2 linked regions of the Phyllobacterium zundukense genome follow. Each later gene encodes a partner of the first gene's protein in a complex. Links are inferred from orthologs where the notes say so. Each region holds a gene or a part of one and is shown on either strand. Other genes may lie near its edges.

Evidence for each region.
Region 2: the proteins of accD (region 1) and BLM14_RS02060 are in contact, whole or in part, in a solved structure (PDB 8UXZ), measured with the Escherichia coli proteins. The link is inferred for Phyllobacterium zundukense from one-to-one orthologs.

What each region holds. Positions count from the first base shown.
Region 1 is NZ_CP017940.1:3,795,913-3,799,078, forward strand. The notes cover bases 325-3,166. They hold accD (acetyl-CoA carboxylase, carboxyltransferase subunit beta), read left to right. Parts: upstream 325-1,204; coding sequence 1,205-2,128; downstream 2,129-3,166. Other genes in these bases: trpA (tryptophan synthase subunit alpha), read left to right, coding at 325-1,159; BLM14_RS18975 (bifunctional folylpolyglutamate synthase/dihydrofolate synthase), read left to right, coding at 2,171-3,166. Also shown: trpB (tryptophan synthase subunit beta), read left to right, coding at 1-317; more of trpA, read left to right, coding at 320-324.
Region 2 is NZ_CP017940.1:412,326-415,582, reverse strand. What follows is about bases 203-3,135. They hold BLM14_RS02060 (acetyl-CoA carboxylase carboxyltransferase subunit alpha), read left to right. Parts: upstream 203-1,158; coding sequence 1,159-2,112; downstream 2,113-3,135. Other genes in these bases: BLM14_RS02045 (GntR family transcriptional regulator), read left to right, coding at 2,795-3,135; BLM14_RS02065 (hypothetical protein), read left to right, coding at 510-1,019; xerD (site-specific tyrosine recombinase XerD), read left to right, coding at 203-452. Also shown: more of xerD, read left to right, coding at 1-202; more of BLM14_RS02045, read left to right, coding at 3,136-3,257. UniProt on the Escherichia coli protein: Component of the acetyl coenzyme A carboxylase (ACC) complex. First, biotin carboxylase catalyzes the carboxylation of biotin on its carrier protein (BCCP) and then the CO(2) group is transferred by the carboxyltransferase to acetyl-CoA to form malonyl-CoA.

The sequences.
Region 1 (3,166 bases):
AGGATGGCCAGATCCTCGATGGCCATTCGGTTTCCGCTGGTCTCGATTACCCGGGTGTCGGGCCCGAGCATTCATGGCTGCGTGATACGGGCAGGGTTTCCTATGTACCGATCCTCGACGGCGAGGCGCTGGACGCGTTCCAGTTGACCACCCGCGCCGAGGGCATCATTCCCGCATTGGAATCCGCCCATGCGATCGCCCATGCGGTGAAGATTGCCCCGAAAATGGCACAGGACAAGATCATGATCGTCAATCTTTCAGGCCGCGGCGACAAGGACGTGCACACGGTCGGTCAACTGCTTGGAATGGATATCTGATCATGGCGACCCGTATTGACCGAAAATTTGCTGCCCTCAAGGCAGAAGGCCGTCCGGCACTCGTGACCTATTTCATGGGCGGCGATCCGGATTTCGACACGTCGCTCAGGATCATGAAGGCGTTGCCTCGCTCCGGTTCGGATATTATCGAACTCGGCGTGCCCTTCTCAGACCCGATGGCCGATGGCCCGGCCATTCAGGCAGCAGGCCTTCGCGCGCTGAAAAAGGGCATGTCGCTGACAAAGACCCTGGAACTCGCCGCACAGTTCCGGACAGGCGACGACACCACACCGATCGTCCTGATGGGCTACTACAATCCGATTTATATCTATGGCGTCGATCGTTTCCTGAAAGATGCCGTCGCGTCCGGAATTGACGGGTTGATCATCGTCGACCTGCCGCCGGAAATGGACGAGGAGCTCTGCATCCCTGCCATCAAGGCGGGGATCAACTTCATTCGTCTCGCAACGCCGACAACCGACGACAAGCGCCTGCCAAAGGTTTTGCAGAACACGTCGGGTTTCGTCTACTACGTATCGATGAACGGCATCACCGGTTCGGCACTGCCGGATACAAGCAGGGTCGCGGCCGCTGTCGAGCGGATCAAGAAGCACACGGACCTGCCGGTCGTGGTCGGCTTCGGCGTCAAGACCGCGGAACAGGCCAAGGTCATCGGCTCCGCTGCAGATGGCGTGGTTGTCGGCACGGCAATCGTCAATGCAGTGGCCAATACGATCAATCCCGACGGCTCGCTGGTGGCCGATCCGGCTGAAGCAGTTGCCACCATGGTGCAGGGCCTTTCCAGTGGCGTGCGAGCCGTGCGGCTTGCAGCTGCAGAGTAGAAGCCTTAAATCAGCTAACCTCTTGAGAGAAGAACAGGACCGATCATGAACTGGATCACGAATTACGTCCGGCCAAAGATCAATTCGATGCTTGGTCGTCGTGAAATGCCGGAGAATCTGTGGATCAAGGACCCGGAATCCGGCGAAATGGTCTTCCATACGGATCTGGAGAAGAACCAGTGGGTCGTGCCCTCCTCCGGCCATCACATGCGCATTCCTGCCAGGGACCGGCTGAGGTTTTTCTTCGATGACGGTGTGTTTGAAACACTCGAACAGCCGAGGGTCGCAACCGATCCGCTCAAATTCCGCGACGAAAAGCGCTATGTCGACCGGTTGAAGGAGCATCGTGCCAAGACCGGTCAGGATGATGCGATCATCAACGCCCTTGGTACAATCGAGGGTCTGCCGGTCGTCGTCACGATCCATGACTTCAGTTTCATGGGCGGTTCGCTTGGCATGGCGGCGGGCGAAGCAATTATCAAGGGCTTCGAAACCGCGATCGCCCAGAAGAAGCCCCTCATACTCTTTGCTGCATCCGGCGGCGCACGCATGCAGGAGGGCATCCTTTCGCTGATGCAGTTGCCACGCACCACCGTCGCCGTGGAAATGCTGAAAGAAGCCGGACTGCCTTATATCGTCGTGTTGACCAATCCGACGACAGGCGGCGTGTCTGCTTCCTACGCGATGCTGGGTGATGTTCACATTGCCGAGCCCGGTGCATTGATCGGATTTGCAGGACAGCGTGTCATCGAGCAGACCATCCGCGAAAAACTGCCCGAAGGATTCCAGCGCGCCGAATATCTGAAGGCGCATGGCATGGTCGACATGGTTGTACCACGGACGGAATTGAAATCGACGATTGCACGCCTGTTGAAAATGCTGATGGGCGAACCGGCGACCGAAACTCCCGAAGAATTGCCAGACGGATTGGCTACCGCATTACCGGTACCGGTTGAAACCAATTCTTGATGCCTTTCTCTTTGTTGGATGACCTTGGAAGCCTGGTGTGCAATGCCGTCGCGTGCTGAACAAGAGATAGAACGGCTGTTGGGCTTGCATCCCAAGGGCTTTGATCTGTCTTTGGGCCGCATCACCCGGCTTCTCGACACGCTGGGTAATCCGCATCTGAGGCTGCCGCCTGTGATCCATGTGGCGGGCACCAATGGCAAGGGCTCGGCAGTCGCCTTTTCGCGCGCGCTGCTCGAAGCCGCTGGCTATACGGTTCATGTCCATACCTCCCCGCATCTGGTGCGCTGGCACGAGCGTTACAGGCTCGGGGCACCGGGCGGCGGCAAGATCGTCGGCGATGATGTGCTGGCCGAAGCGGTCAAGCGGGTCGCTGAGGCCAATGCCGGGCAGGCAATCACTGTTTTCGAGATCCTGACTGCTGTCACCTTCGTGCTGTTTTCGGAACATCCCGCCGATGCCGTTATCCTCGAAGTCGGCCTTGGCGGGCGGTTTGACGCCACCAACGTCATTCCCGAACCTGCCGTCAGCGTCATCATGCCGATTTCGCTCGATCACCAACCCTATCTCGGTGACCGTGTCGAACTTATCGCGGCGGAAAAAGCCGGGATCATCAAGTCGCGCTGTCCGGTCGTTATCGGGGCGCAGGAAGAGGAAGCCGTACGGATGGTCCTGATCGAGACCGCCGAGCGGCGCGATTGCCCATACTCGGTCTATGGCCAGGATTTCCTCAGCTTTGAGGAACGCGGGCGAATGATCTATCAGGATAATACCGGGCTGATGGATCTTCCCTTGCCAGGGTTGCTCGGCCGCCATCAGCTGGCAAACGCTGCCGCCGCCATCCAGGCAGTCAAGACCGCCGGCTTTACCATCCCCGAACATGCGGTTGAGACGGCGATGACGTCGGTGGAATGGCCTGCACGCATGCAGCGCCTTATCAAGGGAAAACTGGTGGATCTGGCGGTTCCCGGATCGGAAATATGGCTCGATGGCGGACACAATCCTGGAGCGGGGATGGTCATTGCCGAGGCTGTTGCCACA
Region 2 (3,257 bases), 3.4 Mb from region 1 along the record:
CCGAACTCGTCGGCCTTCCCGTCACTGTCGCCAGATCGGACAATCGATTCCTGATGGTGCGTGGCAAAGGCTCCAAAGATCGCATGGTCCCGCTCTCCGGAAAGGCGCGCGATGCCATGGCGAAATATCTGGCGTTGCGCGATACGCTGCCCAATCTGTCCGGCAGTCCGTGGCTGTTCCCGGCCATATCCGAAAGCGGCTTTCTGGCACGGCAGGTATTTGCGCGGGAATTGAAAGGGCTCGCTGCCCGGACCGGTTTGAAGACATCGGCGATTTCCCCGCATGTGCTGCGCCATGCCTTCGCCAGCCATCTGCTGCAAAACGGCGCGGACCTGCGCGCCGTACAACAATTGCTCGGTCATTCGGACATTTCAACAACGCAAATCTATACCCATGTCATGGAGGAGCGGCTGCATCGCCTTGTCACGGAGCACCATCCTCTGGCAGACTAAGGTTCGGACCCTAAAGCTTCTGGTTCAAGCGTAAGCCATTGAACCGTTGGAACGTCCATGTGGCAGCTGTTGAAGAGATTGTTTTCCGGACCTGAGCCACCGCCTGTCCAACTCGACAGCGAAGTGATGCGCTTTGACGAAGCCGGATTCACGCGTTCCAGCCATTTGATACGATCGATGGGCTGGCGGCAAAGCTGGCGCTGGGATGAAATCACTGCCTTCGGCTTCGTCTTCTCGCCCGCCATGTTTCCCGACCCGTGGTTCGGAGACACCATGGAGAGCCAATGGTTTTTTACGGTGAAAGGCGAAACCGGGCCGGAGCATATCTATTTCGACTCAGTCTGGCTCGATATCGATCATCTGCCAACCGCGCTGCTCCAACAGATGCCGGGGCTCGATCTCGATGAACTGAAACGCGGCCTCAATGTGGCTGCGGTCGGTTTCCATAACTACGAAGGAGAAGGACGGTGGATCGGCTGGCAGCGTCCCAAGCCGAAAAGGCGACGGAAAGTGGCCAAGGTACGCGCGCCTGCAAAAACAATAAAACGCGAGAGCAGAGCCAAGTAGCCACCACACCTTCGCCGGAATTCCCCCTATAAGTTGCGCCGCCAACACGCGTTCTCGGGCTTGCTTCCTTGACATGCGCTTCGGCAACAGCCAGTTAGGTCGTGAAAAATCCACCGTTTTGCAGGCAGACACCTCGTCCATGTACAACTACCTAGATTTTGAAAAACCGGTTGCCGATCTCGATGGCAAGATCCTCGAACTGAAAAAGCTCGCGGAAGAGGGCGACGCGCTCGATACCAATGACGAGATCGTACGGCTGGAGAAGAGGTCTGCCGAGGCACTGCGGGATCTCTACCGCAAGTTGACGCCGTGGCAGAAGGCGCAAATCGCCCGCCATCCGGACCGCCCGCATTGCGTCGATTACATCTCCAAGCTCTTTACTGATTTCACGCCACTGGCCGGTGATCGTAATTATGCCGATGACGATGCGGTCCAGGCGGGTCTCGCCCGGTTCAATGGCCAGGCCGTTGCCGTTATCGGACAGGAAAAGGGCAACGATACCAAGAGCCGCCTGAAACACAATTTTGGCATGGCCATGCCCGAGGGTTACCGCAAGGCCGTGCGCGTCATGGAGCTTGCCGACCGGTTCAATCTGCCGGTGCTCACGCTCGTCGATACAGCGGGAGCCTTCCCGGGAATCGCCGCAGAAGAACGCGGACAGGCGGAAGCCATCGCGCGTTCGACGGCTGCCTGTCTCAATCTGAAAGTGCCGATCGTCTCCGTCATTATCGGTGAAGGTGGCTCGGGCGGTGCTATCGCCATTGCCACAGCGAACTGCGTCTACATGCTTGAACATTCGATCTATTCGGTGATTTCACCGGAAGGCGCAGCCTCGATCCTCTGGCACGATTCCACCCGGGCCAAGGACGCTGCCACATCGATGCGAATTACGGCGCAGGACCTATACGAGCTGAAGATTATCGACGGCATCATTCCCGAACCGGTCGGCGGCGCTCACCGCGGCAAGGAAGCGGCGATCGAGGCAACCGGCAACATCATCAATGTTGCGCTCAAATCCATGGGCAACATGGATCGAGACATGTTGAGACAAGACCGGCGTGAAAAATATCTGGCCATCGGCCGCAATCTCTAAGACCCAGTTCAGTGAAGAGGCCCGGTATAATCCGGGCCTCTTCATTTCAAGTGGAAGGACCTTCGCTGCAGCGCCCTATTCCAACAGCTAAGCCGCCAAAGAATTCACAGGGTGATCATCCCGTGCAAAATAGTTGCGGTTTTTTGCCAAAGCTGCTTGCAATTCAGTTCTCAACCGATTACGAACCGCGCTGCGCAGACTAACGCGCATTTGTGGCACGCGCCCGTAGCTCAGCTGGATAGAGCACCAGACTACGAATCTGGGGGTCAGAGGTTCGAATCCTTTCGGGCGCGCCATTTACGTTCAAGCACTTAGCTCCCCCTCTCCTCGCCACCAACGCCTTGCATTTTGCCCTTCGGGTAACACAGGGGGTAACGGCGGCTGAAACTCACTATCGCTTCCATATCCTTGAGATACGTTCTTCCCCAATCTCATCCTCGATTCGAATCATCATTTTTTCGGAGAGAAGCGCGACCATGAGGCCTTGGGGAAGAATGATAAACCTCAGCGAATCGATCTGACTTAGGCCTATTGCATCTGCAGCTTCTTTTTGGCCAGCCGCGACGTTTGATAATCTCATAGACTTTGTTACGGATTTAGCTCGTTGTTGGGTTCCGAAAGATTTGGGCACGGACGGCCTAAGATATGATATCTTAGATGTGGAGCCAATCGGAGGTGTATTTTGACACTGACCGTTGCACGAGGGCCATCGCTGACTGAGCAAGCTGCAGCGTACATTCGCGGGCGTATCGTTCGCGGGACGCTGCAGTGCGGCGAGTCGTTATCCGAATTGGCACTCGCTCAGGAATTAGGCATCAGTAAAACACCCGTGCGTGAGGCCATTCTTGAATTAAAGCGTCAAGGTCTTGTCGATGTTCAGCCCCAGCGTGGCACTTTCGTCTTCGAAATGAACGCTGACCAGGTTGTTCAACTTGCCGAGGTACGGTCAATTCTTGAGCTCGCCGCCCTGGGTCTGGCCATAGACCGCAATCGAGATGCTTTGCGTCGCGTCTGGTTTGAGATCGTCTCAGCAATGGACGTGGCACTGGCGACAGGAAATACCGAAGACTATCGGGTTCTCGACGGTGCATTCCACCAGGCGATTTTTGATGTCGCTGATAATCAATATCTATCCGAGACTTTCA